One region of the Streptomyces sp. NPDC085946 genome, then DNA from elsewhere that is predicted to be linked to it. Evidence: riboswitches for the same ligand, from Rfam matches in the RefSeq annotation. Region 1 holds a riboswitch; each other region holds the start of a gene.
The links. Region 1 has a riboswitch for cyclic di-AMP ahead of ACIF8T_RS05655 (M23 family metallopeptidase). Riboswitches for the same ligand answer to the same signal wherever they lie in the genome.
Positions count from the first base shown of each region.

Region 2: another riboswitch for cyclic di-AMP. It lies ahead of ACIF8T_RS20580 (peptidoglycan DD-metalloendopeptidase family protein); the one in region 1 lies ahead of ACIF8T_RS05655 (M23 family metallopeptidase).
Region 3: another riboswitch for cyclic di-AMP. It lies ahead of ACIF8T_RS12020 (C40 family peptidase); the one in region 1 lies ahead of ACIF8T_RS05655 (M23 family metallopeptidase).
Region 4: another riboswitch for cyclic di-AMP. It lies ahead of ACIF8T_RS13915 (transglycosylase family protein); the one in region 1 lies ahead of ACIF8T_RS05655 (M23 family metallopeptidase).

Region 1 is NZ_JBITSF010000002.1:17,825-20,778, forward strand. Features, by position in the region: gene ACIF8T_RS05650 (aldo/keto reductase) at 1-569, opposite strand, end outside; gene ACIF8T_RS05655 (M23 family metallopeptidase) at 688-1,716, opposite strand; cyclic di-AMP (ydaO/yuaA leader) riboswitch at 1,729-1,886, opposite strand; tRNA gene ACIF8T_RS05660 (tRNA-Met) at 2,206-2,279, opposite strand; gene ACIF8T_RS05665 (dihydrofolate reductase family protein) at 2,380-2,954, opposite strand, start outside.
Region 2 is NZ_JBITSF010000010.1:6,124-9,077, forward strand. Features, by position in the region: gene ACIF8T_RS20575 (SGNH/GDSL hydrolase family protein) at 1-173, opposite strand, end outside; gene ACIF8T_RS20580 (peptidoglycan DD-metalloendopeptidase family protein) at 440-1,414, opposite strand; cyclic di-AMP (ydaO/yuaA leader) riboswitch at 1,419-1,579, opposite strand; gene ACIF8T_RS20585 (alpha-galactosidase) at 1,888-2,954, opposite strand, start outside.
Region 3 is NZ_JBITSF010000004.1:428,083-431,036, reverse strand. Features, by position in the region: gene ACIF8T_RS12025 (ATP-binding protein) at 1-267, shown strand, start outside; gene ACIF8T_RS12020 (C40 family peptidase) at 933-1,406, opposite strand; cyclic di-AMP (ydaO/yuaA leader) riboswitch at 1,410-1,616, opposite strand; gene ACIF8T_RS12015 (hypothetical protein) at 1,951-2,235, opposite strand; gene ACIF8T_RS12010 (ATP-dependent Clp protease proteolytic subunit) at 2,264-2,866, opposite strand.
Region 4 is NZ_JBITSF010000005.1:369,966-372,919, forward strand. Features, by position in the region: gene ACIF8T_RS13910 (transglycosylase family protein) at 1-593, shown strand, start outside; cyclic di-AMP (ydaO/yuaA leader) riboswitch at 787-955, shown strand; gene ACIF8T_RS13915 (transglycosylase family protein) at 960-1,688, shown strand; gene eno (phosphopyruvate hydratase) at 1,940-2,954, shown strand, end outside.

The sequences.
Region 1 (2,954 bases):
TCGCGCGAGACGAGGTTGTAGTGCGGCTGGAGGGCCACGTACCGGGCGAGGCCCTCGCGGTCGGAGAACTCCAGGGAGGCCCGGAGCCGCTCGGCGGTGATGTTGGAGGCGGCGATGTGGCGCACCTTGCCCGCCCGCACCAGTTCGTCCAGCGCGCCGATGATCTCCTCCACCGGCACCTCGGGCTTGTCGAAGTGGGTGTAGTAGAGGTCGATGTGGTCGGTGCCGAGGCGGCGCAGGGAGGCGTCGGCGGCGGCCTTGATGGTGGCGGCCGACAGGCCCGGGTACTCGGGGTGCTGGCTGACCTTGGTGGCGACGACGACGTCGGAGCGGTTGCCGCGCGCCTTGAGCCACTTGCCGATGAGGGTCTCGGACTCGCCGCCCCGGTTGCCCTCGGCCCACGCCGAGTAGGAGTCGGCGGTGTCGACGAAGTTGCCGCCGGCGGCGGTGTACGCGTCCAGGACGGCGAAGGAGGTCGCCTCGTCGGCGGTCCAGCCGAAGACGTTGCCGCCGAGGGCGAGCGGGAAGACCTCGAGGTCGGACGAGCCGAGTGTGCGCAGAGGAGTCATGCTCCTCGTCAACAGGTGTACCGGACGGCGGCATTCCGCCCGGTGCCGCACCGCCGGCGCGCGGCCGGCCGGCAGCCCTGACGTCGGGGGGACTCCGTCAGGACCGCCGGGGTCCGGGTCAGGGGGTGAGGCCCTTGCCGCGCAGCCAGGCCAGCGGGTCCACGCCGTTGGCGGAGCCGTCCACGTGGACCTCCATGTGGAGGTGGGCCCCGGTGACGTTGCCGGTGGCGCCCACCCGGCCGATGACGTCGCCGGTGGTGACCTTCTGGCCGACGCTGACGCTGATGGAGGACTGGTGGGCGTACCAGATCTCGGTGCCGTCGTCGAGGGTGAGCACGGTCTTGTAGCCGTACGAGCCGTCCCAGCCGGCCGACGTGATCGTACCGCTGTGGACGGCCTTGAGGAGGGTGCCGGTGGGCGCGGCGAAGTCCAGTCCGGTGTGGTAGCCGGAGGACCAGTAGGCGCCGGCCTGGCCGAAGGTGGAGGTGATCGTGTACGAGGAGGTCGGCAGCGTGTACTGCTTGGCCAGCTCGGCGAGGCGCTCGGCCTCGGCCTTCTTGCGGGCCTCCTCCTCGGCCTTGGCCTTGGCGGCGGCGGCCTTCTCCTCGGCCTCCTTCTCCGCCTTGGCGGCGGCCTCCTGCGCGGCCTTCTCGGCGGCGGCCACGGCCTCGGCGGCGGCCTTCGCGTCGAGCTGGTCCTGCTGCTGCTCGGCCTGGGCCATGATCCGGGCGCGCAGCGCCTCGCCGGCGTCGGCGGTGCCCTGCGCGGTGTCGACGGAGGTCATGCCGACGCTGCTGAGCGGGGTGGCCGACTCCTGCGGGGTTTCCTCGTCCGAGAGGAGGGAACCCACGTTGGGGAGGTCGGGCATGGAGATCGACACCGGCGGCTTGCCGGTCTGGGCGCTGGCCATGCCGCCCGCGCCGACGGCGGCTATGACGCCGACGCCGAGGACGGTGGAGCTGCGCGCGAGACCGCCGCGCTGCTTGGCGACGCGGTGCCTGCCGCGGACCGGGCGGATGGACTCCTCGGTGGGGTTCCACTCCTGGAACGGGCCCTCGTCGGTGCCGGGAGCGCCGTACCCGAAGGTGTCGGTGCTGCGCTGGCCGGGCACGTGCGGGGCCTCGGGGGCAGGCCTGTTGGACGCCACGTGGGCGTACTCCTTTCCTTCCGTCTCCGCCTACCGGGTTAGCTGACGGGTTCGGAGCGGGAAGGTCTCCTACGCGCGTATACCGGCCGTGTCTCCACGGCGGCATCCGCGTGATTCACCCCAAGGTGGTGGTTCCCCGGTTCCCTCGCGGGATTCGGCGCGTGCGCACGGAGCCGTCTCCTGTGACGGCTGGGACGACCGCGCTGCGTTATCGAACGTTAATGTACGCAGGGCGCTGATTCCAAGCTGTTCCGCTTGATCATTAACGATTTCCGCGTGGACTTACCCGTCATCGGCACCGTAAATCGGGCGAGTTGACCTCACTTCATGTAACCCACATGCTCTGATGGTCCGTCAGATGTGCTGCGGAGCGGCGCGGTTCGCTCACTAAGTGTGACCACGGCCCGGTGACGGCCCGCACACCGCCGACGGGAGGCGCGGAAACGACTCAGGGCCGGAACTCCATGAGTTCCGGCCCTGGGCCTTCAGTAGCGGGGACAGGATTTGAACCTGCGACCTCTGGGTTATGAGCCCAGCGAGCTACCGAGCTGCTCCACCCCGCGTCGTTGTGTCTCAACCATACGCCATCCGCGGGGCCCGAAGCACACACATGACGGGCCGAAGCCTCTCACCAGGGGTTTTCCGTGCGGAATGTGAGCGCGCTCACCCCAGCAGGTGCCGGTTGGGGGCCTTGGCCGGCCCTTCGAGTTCCGGCAGGACGACGACGGCGGCGCCTCCCGCCGCCAGCACCCCGCTGCCGTCGGCCCCGGCCACGAAGGTGTCCGGCTCGCGCCAGGCCGTGACGACCCGCCGCACCCCGGCGTCCAGGATCAGCCGGGCGCACGGCGCGGGCCGGGAGGCCCGGCGGGCGCAGGGCTCCAGGCTGCTGTAGACCGTCGCGCCGGCCAGGCGCGGATCGGTGGGGTCGGCCTTGGCCAGCGCCGCCTCCTCCGCGTGGACGACCGGATCGCCGCCCTCCCGGGAGTGGCCGCGGGCCAGTTCCGTGCCGTCGGCCGCCACCACGACCGCGCCCACGCTGAAGGCGGTGTCCGACGGCGGGCAGCGCCCGGCCAGTTCGCAGGCGAGGGCCAGCCAGTGGTGGTCGGCGGCGGACGGGACGGTTCCGGCGCCCGGCGCGGTGGGCCGGTAGCGCATGAGGACGACGTCACCGATCTGCCGGGTCTCCAGCAGCCGCAGCCGGCCGGCCTGGTAGCCGCCCGGCCCGAACAGCCGGGGCG
Region 2 (2,954 bases), on a different contig from region 1:
TCGAGGAGCCTGCCGCGCACGGCGAGGTTGGTGTACGCGAAGTCGCCTTCGGGCCGGCGGTCCGCGAGCAGCACGGCGAACCGGTCGGCCCAGCCGACGAACGCCCCGTCGGGGCCGGGGTCGCCGACGCCCTCGGTGAAGCTGTCCCCCACCGCCACGTACGACCCGATCACTGATCTGCTGTCACTCTTCGAATCGTCTGCCACAGCAGCTCATCTTTCACCGTCGAATGTGACCTACGCGACCGTAGGAAGGGGTTGACGGGCGGTGAGATAAGCCACTCCCCAAGTGTTCCCCAACTGCGGAATAGGTGCCTGGTCACAGGCGTTGAGGGCCGGTCCGCCCCGGTCCCGGACCGGGGCCGGCCGACACGCCGGAGGCCGGACCCGGGGAACCGGGTCCGGCCTCCGACGGCGTGTCAGGCGGGCGGTCGTGCGGGTCAGCCGATGCTGACGCCGTGCGCGTTCAGGTAGGCGACCGGGTCCACGTCCGAGCCGTAGTCCGGCGTGGTGCGGATCTCGAAGTGCAGGTGCGGTCCGGTCGAGTTGCCGGTCGAGCCGGAGAGGCCGACCTGCTGTCCGGCGGTCACGGCCTGGCCGGCCGAGACGGACAGCGAGGACAGGTGGGCGTACTGGGCGTAGTAGCCGTCGGCGAGCTTGATGACGACCTGGTTGCCGTACGCGCCGGCCCAGCCCGCGGAGACGACCGTGCCCGCGCCGACGGCCTTGAGGGAGGTGCCGGTGGGGACGGAGAAGTCGACGCCGGTGTGGTAGCCGCTGGACCACATGCTGCCGGCCACCTTGTAGGCGGTGCCGACGCCGCCGGAGACCGGGGCGGCGTAACCGCCGGCGGTGCCCGCGGACTCGGCGGCGTCGCTCGCGGTGGTGGTCTGCTCGGCGGAGGACTGCTCGGCCGGCTTGTCCGCGGACTGCTCGGAGGAGGACTTCGCCGGGGCGAAGGACTTGGCCGGGACCGAGGGCTTGGCCGCGGAGGACTTGGCCGCCGAGGACTTGGCCGCGGAGGACGGCTTGGTGGCGCCGGCCGCCTTCTCGCCGATGGACAGCTCCAGGCCCGGGTGGATCAGCGACGGGTCGGCGCCGACGGCCTCGCGGTTGTCGGCGTACAGCTGCTTCCAGCCGCCGTCGACGTCCTGCTCGTCGGCGATCCTCGCGAGGTAGTCGCCGGCCTTCACCGTGTAGGTGCGGACGTCGTCGGCCTTCTCGCCGGCAGCCTTCTTCCCGGCGGCCTGGACGGACTGGACGGCCTTCTCCGGGGCGGACTGCGGGGTGGCGGCGTGGGCACCGGTGGCGCCCAGCAGCGGCAGGGCGAGTGCGGCGCCGCCGGTTCCGGCGACGGCGATGGAACGGGTGAAGCGCAGGGTCTTCGGACGGCGGTGCTTACCCTTCGCGGGCATGGCGATTTCCTCTCCGGCGCCTACGAGGTGAGCTGTCGGGTGCGGACTGGAGATGCCCGGCCGCGCCGAGGCGCGGCTTAACCCCAAGCCGTTCCGGGAACCGGAACAGGCGTCGTACCTGTGGGTCCCCCGCTCCTGCCGTACACGGGTCAGTGTGTGCGGGCTCCGGGCGGCGGCAGGATTAGGCGTCCGTCCGGATCGGTGGCGAACGTAAGCGAACAGGACGCGCGGGGACAAGCGTGCGGTTGTCCGCACCTGCGCGTTCCAGGGATTCCTGTGGACGTCCGTGGTGACGGTGCGTGGATCAATGATCTTCCGTTTTCCTCAAACGGCCAGGAAAAAGGCATGAATTACGTGAGCATGGCGACAACGGATCGTCACGGATATGACGCTGCTCACCAGCCGGCGGCCATCTCCCCCGCTTCCGGGGCACGTTAGAGCGAAACTCCTTATTCGGACAGTTCGCCCATTCGCTACGAATCGAGGCGCCGCAGCCGGACCACGGCGGCGTCGAGGTCCCCGCGCAGCCCGGTCCGCAGCCCGTGGTGCAGGAGCACCGCACCTCGATGGATTTCGCCCGTTTCGCGGCATTCGTAGGAGGCGGCCGGGTCGAGGCCCCGCAGCCTGAGCGCGGCGGCGGGCTCCCCGTAGTGCTGTGCCTGGAGCCAGGCGAGGACGACGGTCTCGTCGCCGAGGACGTACTGCACGGCGCTCAGGCCGCCCGTCGGCGGGCGCAGCCGGTACAGGTCGCCGCGCTGCACCACGGGCCGGATCTCCTTGTAGAGCGCCACCCACTCCCGCGCCTCGGCGAGCTCCTCCGCGCTCCAGCGGGTCAGGTCCCCGCCGAGGCCCAGCACCCCGGCCATGGCGCTGACGAACCGGAACCGCAGCGAGCTCACCCGCCCGTTGAGCATGGCGTTCGGGCTGTCGGTGACCCAGGCGGCCATGACCCGCGCGGGATGGACCTGGCTGAAGCCGTGCTGGACGGCGAGCCGGTCGAGCGGATCGGTGTTGTCCGAGGTCCACACCTGGTCCGTGCGGCTCAGCACCCCGAGGTCGATCCGGCCGCCGCCGCCCGAACAGGACTCGAAGGCGACGCCCGGGTGGGCCGCCCGCAGCCGGTCCAGCAGGGCGTACAGGGCGTGCACGTGGTCGGTCCACAGCCGCTGCGGATACGGCTCCCCGGGCCAGCCGGCGTCGGTGAAGCAGCGGTTGAAGTCCCACTTGACGTAGTCGATCGGGGCGCCGGCCAGCAGCTCGTCGAGCCGCTGCCAGAGATGCTCACGGACGTCCTCGCGGGCCAGGTTGAGCACCAGCTGGTTGCGGAACTCCGTGCGCGTGCGCCCCGGCTGGAACTGCACCCAGTCCGGGTGCGCGCGGTAGAGGTCGCTGTCCGGGTTGACCATCTCCGGCTCGACCCAGATGCCGAACTGCATCCCGAGCGCGTGCACGTGGTCGGCGAGCGGCTTCAGACCGCGGGGGAACCGGTCGGGGTTGGGCGCCCAGTCCCCGAGCCCGGCCCGGTCGCCGGTGCGGGCCC
Region 3 (2,954 bases), on a different contig from region 1:
ACCTTCACGGTGGACGTCCGGCTGGACCGGGACGAGCAGCTGCGGATCGGCGTCACCGACAGCCATCCGCGCTTCCCCCGGCGGCTGCCGGCGGCCGTCCAGCAGGACAACGGCCGCGGCCTGGTGATCATCCGCTGTCTGACCGCCGAGTGCGGCGGCAGACTCCGCATCCGCCCCACCCGGGAGGGCGGCAAGACCGTCTCCGTCGAACTGCCGTGGACCGTCCCGGCCCAGCCGGTACCGGCGGCGGTCCCGCAGGAACCGTAGGACGAGGGGTGGGCCGCCCGGGCGACCGGCCGGCGGCGACGGCCGGCGCGGCAGCGGGGTGACGCGCGGCGCCCGGCCGGGCCGGTGCTGCGGCGGCCGGTCGCCCGGGCGGCCGGGTCCGGGTGTGCCGGCCGGGGTACGGGCCCTGCGGCGGCCGCCGTCCCGCCGCCGACGCGAGCGGAGCCCGGGCCGTCGGCGACGGCGGGACGGCGGCCGAGGACCGTCGTCGCCACCGCGTGCCGGCCGGGGAGCCGGGCGGACGCCGCCGCCCCGCACCCCGCCGCCGGCGGCGGACCGACGGCTCCCGGGCCTCGGGGCGCGGCGGCGTGGCGCTCAGGCGTGACGGTTCGGGGCCGGTGCGGGCCGGCTCCGTCTCGGTGCCGGAGCCCGCGCGCCCCGGGGGAGCAGCCCTGACGGCCCGGCCCCGGCCCCCGCGGACCAGGAAGGCCTCCGTAGCGGCGGCGGCACCGCCGGCCCGGCCGGTCGCCACGTCCGCGAGCACGACCGGTGCGACCGACCCGCTGAAGGAGGACACCGGCACGACCGGACCGGGGCGGCGAGGTGCCGCGCCGGACCGCGGGGGAGCACGGGTGCCCGCTCGTGCCCGGATCCCGTTCTGGAGGGGGCGGCGGCGCGCCGGGCACGCGCCGCCGCCTCCGCAAGGCTTACTTCACCCGGCCGTACCACACGCTCTTCGTCCAGATCTTCTGCAGTCGCACGACGTCCCCGGTCTTGGGGGCGTGCCAGATCTTGCCCGAACCGGCGTAGATGCCGACGTGGTAGACGTTGCTCCCCGAGTGGAAGAACACCAGGTCGCCCGCCTTGCGGCTCGAGGCGGAGATGTGGCGCGTCTTGTTGTACTGCTGGGCAGCCGTGCGGGGCAGCTTCTTGCCCGCCTTCTTGAACGAGTACAGCGTCAGTCCCGAGCAGTCGAACCTGCTCGGACCCGTAGCCCCCCACTTGTAGGGCGACCCCTTCTTGGAGGCCGCGACCTGGAGTGCCTTGGTCGCCGGCGAGGCGGCTTCCGCCTCCGACGCGAAGCCGGGCGCCACGATCGAGCCGCCCACGGCGGCGATGGTCAGGGCCGAGGCCGTACCGGCCCGGGCCATGAGCGACGGGACACGATTGAGCGCAGTCATGCGCAACCCTTCGTCAGCCGCCTGTGAAGGATGACCTGTCGGATTCGGGCTGGCGAAGTTGCCCGGCCGCAAGCGAGCTTGCGGCTTCACCCCAAGGGCTGCTCGGAACTGGCGCTCCGGCGACCCGTCGTGCTTGGGTCCTCCACTCCTGCCGATCCACTCCTGTCGACCGGTCATCCGGGCGGCGGCAGGACTCGGCGTCCGCCCGGATCGCCCCGCCGCGGTGGCGGGGGCTTGTCGTCAGACAGGGATCTTCCTTCATGGATGTGCGAATATCCCAACGGAACCAGGGATTTGTGTTGTTACTCACCACTCACCCGTTCGGGTGGACACCCCTGCGTTCGGGTCACCGTCCCGGCACCCGAGGAGCCCCGGACCAGCGGCGGAATGTCCCATTCCGCCTGGCGGCCAGGCATGTTGCGCAAGCTCAGAGGGTCGAAAGCAGTAGCTGTAAATACCTCGGAAGGGGGTACGTCGTTCGGCCGGTTCGGCGTGGCGCGGGATGTCCGGCCGTCGAGGCGGCGCCCCGGCCGGTGGGGGAGCGTCAGGCGCCGGTCTCCGGAGGCACGGTGACCCGCGCGGTGCGCCGTTCGCCGTCCAGGACCCGCAGCGCCCGGGCCAGTGTCGCGGCGTGCACCTCGGTCTCGCCGCGCCGGTGCATCAGGGTGAGGGCGTCGCGCAGGGCGGTCGCCTTGCCGACGAGGGCCTGCGCCGCGCGCAGCCCGCGGTAGGTGTCGCCCGGCACGGCCGGGTTGATGCGCCCGAGCAGGTCCACGACGTCGAGGTAACGGTCGATCAACTCGGCCTCGGCGCTCGTCAGCGCGGGCATCGGCGGCTGGTCCGGCTGCACCGGCGGCTCACCTCCCGCCGGGCGCGGGACGCGCGCCCGCGCGGTCGGGGACGACCCGGGCGGCCGGCCCGCGGGCCGCCGCCTCCCGGGCGTCGAGGGCCTTCTCCCGCCCGGTGTCCGCGGTCCCCCGCTCCCGGGCGCGGTCCGTGTGCCGCGCGGGCATCTCCTGCGGGCACGCCCGCACGCGGCGCGCCTCCCCGGCCCGGTCGGCCGGGCCGGGCTGACGGAGCACCACGCCTGCGCCCGGCGGGACCGGCCGCTTGCCCGGCGTGCCCGCCGCCGGCGGCGCCGCGGCCGTCGCGCCTCCCCGGCCCGGGCGGACCGGCTCCGCGCCGCAGCCCACGGACCGGACCGTGTCGTACACGGCCGCCATCGCGTGGAACGAGCCGCCGGGGGAGGTGACGTACGGCGAGACGTCCCGGCCGGGGTCCGCGTGCGCGAGGTCGGGGAAACGGGCCGTCGCGTCGTGCGCCGCGGTCCCGCCGGGCCGCGTCCCGAGGAGGACGACGCGCTCCTGCGGCGGCTTCGCGTACGGATCCGCCGCCCGGTGTCCGGCGGCGGCGCCTTCGGTGGACTCCGGCAGGGCGTGACGGGTGGGCGGGCGGATCATGGCGGACCCCTCCTCGCGGCGCGGTGCCGTGTGCGGCGGACCAGTCTCTGTAAAAAATGTACAGGACGTACAGAACGGTAGGATGGGG
Region 4 (2,954 bases), on a different contig from region 1:
CCGGTCTGACCGATTCCTCCAAGTCCTCGGCTTCCCCGGATCCGGCCGAATCCACCGAGGGCGCGGATTCCTCCGGTTCCGCCGGGGCCTCCACCGCTTCTCCCTCGGCGTCCGCCTCCCCGTCGGTGTCGCCGTCATCTGACGATGTGTCGGACAAGAAGGGCAAAACGTCCAAGTCGGACGCTTCGCGTGACGACGTGGCGGAATCCGGGAGTCCGTCCGCGGCCGCGCCGGAGGGCGACGCGCCGGCCAAGTCCGTCCAGGGCGACGGCTCTTCCGCGCCGGCCGACACCGCGACGACGGGCACCGGCCGGCACCGCGGCCCCAGCGCCGAGGAGAGCGCACAGGAGGCCCGTACGGCCGAGGCGGCGGGGCGGCACGCCTCGCGCGACGACGGTGCCGCGCGCGGCGGGGTGAACGGCTCCTACACCGTGCGCGCCGGCGACAGCCTCTGGTCCATCGCCGACTCCCTTGACTACGACGGCGGATGGAACGCGCTCTACGCCGGGAACGAGCAGGTCGTGGGGGCCGACCCGGACCTCATCCAGCCCGGTCAGGCGCTCGAGGTCGAGACCGGAGCGGACGAAAAGTAGTAATCGGACAGCGGGAGTTGGCGCCACGATTCGCACTGAATGTCCCATATAAGTGCGGTGAGAGATAGATCTCAGAAGCCCTGATCGTCTTTGAAATTCCGCGGATCGCGTGTCTACGGTCGAGACCGCTCGCCATCGCGGGCCCCGGCCGCCGCAACGCCGAATCCTGCCAGCGGCTGCCCGGGAACAGTCGTCGCGTCAAGCGCCGTGGGCAGGAGCGGGGGACCCAAGGTAGGTGCCAGGCCCAGCACTTGAGGCTGAGTCCGGCTAGGGGTGAAGCCGCGTCCCGTGAGGGGCGCGGCCGGGCAACTCAACCGGCCCGAACCCGACAGCTCACCTCGCAGGCGTCGGTGAGGGGATCCATCCATGCTGTTTTCCGGCAAGCACCGTCGTTCGTCCAAGGCCACCCGTGCCATCGCCATGGCGGGTGTCGCCGGCGCGGCCGTCGCCGCCCCGCTGATGGCGGCCGGCAACGCCTCCGCCGCCACCACCGCCGAGTGGGACGCCGTCGCCCAGTGCGAGTCCGGCGGCAACTGGTCCATCAACACCGGCAACGGCTACTACGGCGGCCTGCAGTTCTCCGCGTCCACCTGGGCCGCCTACGGCGGCACCCAGTACGCCGCCACGGCCGACCAGGCCAGCAAGGCGCAGCAGATCACGATCGCCGAGAAGGTGCTCGCGGGCCAGGGCAAGGGCGCCTGGCCGGTCTGCGGCAAGAACCTGTCGGGCGCCGCCTACGACGGCGGTTCCGCCGCCGGCACCACCGACAGCTCCGCCGGCACCGAGAGCTCTGGCAGCTCCGACAGCTCCGCCGGCACCACCGAGACGCGCGAGGCCGAGCAGCAGCCGGCCTCCCGCTCCGCCGAGCGCCCGGCGGCCCAGCCGCAGCAGGGCGACAAGACCGTCACCACCCCGACCGGCGAGAAGGTCAAGAAGGGCGACGGCGAGTACAAGGTCGTCAAGGGCGACACCCTCAGCTCCATCGCCGCCGACCGGAACGTCGCGGGCGGCTGGGCGAAGCTGTTCGAGCTGAACGAGGACATCGTCGCGGACGCCGACCTCATCTACCCGGGTCAGCAGCTGCACCTCAAGTAAGAGGCAGCGGCTTCCCGCCCAGCTCCCCGCCCCGGTGCGTGTTCCCCCGTACGCGCCGGGGCGGGGCCGTGCGCGGCGCCGGGTGACGCGAGGGACGGACGGCATCTTTTGTTCCGTACGAAAACAATTTACGCTCTGTTCTGTCCAACAGATGGGTGACCGGCTGGCCGATTACCCGGAGCCCGTTAGGCTCGTCTCGCAGAGCCATCGCGGCCCTGCTCACCCGCGTCACATCCAAGAAGGAGATGCTCGTGCCGTCCATCGACGTCGTCGTAGCCCGGGAAATCCTGGACTCCCGAGGCAACCCCACGGTCGAGGTCGAGGTCGGCCTCGACGACGGCAGCACGGGTCGTGCCGCCGTCCCGTCCGGCGCCTCCACGGGCGCCTTCGAGGCCATCGAGCTCCGCGACGGCGACTCGAACCGCTACCTGGGCAAGGGTGTGGAGAAGGCCGTCCTCGCGGTCATCGAGCAGATCGGCCCGGAGCTCGTCGGCTACGACGCCACCGAGCAGCGCCTGATCGACCAGGCCATGTTCGACCTGGACGCCACCGACAACAAGGGCTCGCTCGGCGCCAACGCCATCCTCGGCGTCTCGCTCGCCGTCGCGCACGCCGCCTCCGAGGCCAGCGACCTGCCGCTCTTCCGCTACCTGGGCGGCCCCAACGCGCACCTGCTGCCGGTGCCGATGATGAACATCCTGAACGGCGGCTCGCACGCCGACTCCAACGTGGACATCCAGGAGTTCATGATCGCCCCGATCGGCGCGGAGTCCTTCTCCGAGGCCCTGCGCTGGGGCGCCGAGGTCTACCACACGCTGAAGAAGGTCCTGAAGAGCAAGGGCCTGGCCACCGGCCTGGGCGACGAGGGCGGCTTCGCGCCGAACCTCGGCTCCAACCGCGAGGCCCTCGACCTCATCCTCGAGGCGATCAAGGAGGCCGGCTACACCCCCGGCGAGCAGATCGCCCTGGCCCTGGACGTGGCCGCCTCCGAGTTCTACAAGGACGGCGCCTACCTCTTCGAGGGCAAGTCCCGCACGGCCGCCGAGATGACCGAGTACTACGCCGAGCTCGTCGAGGCGTACCCGCTGGTCTCCATCGAGGACCCGCTGTTCGAGGACGACTGGGAGGGCTGGAAGACCATCACCGCCCGGCTCGGCGACAAGGTCCAGCTCGTCGGCGACGACCTGTTCGTCACCAACCCCGAGCGCCTCGCCAAGGGCATCGAGGAGGGCGCGGCCAACGCCCTGCTGGTCAAGGTCAACCAGA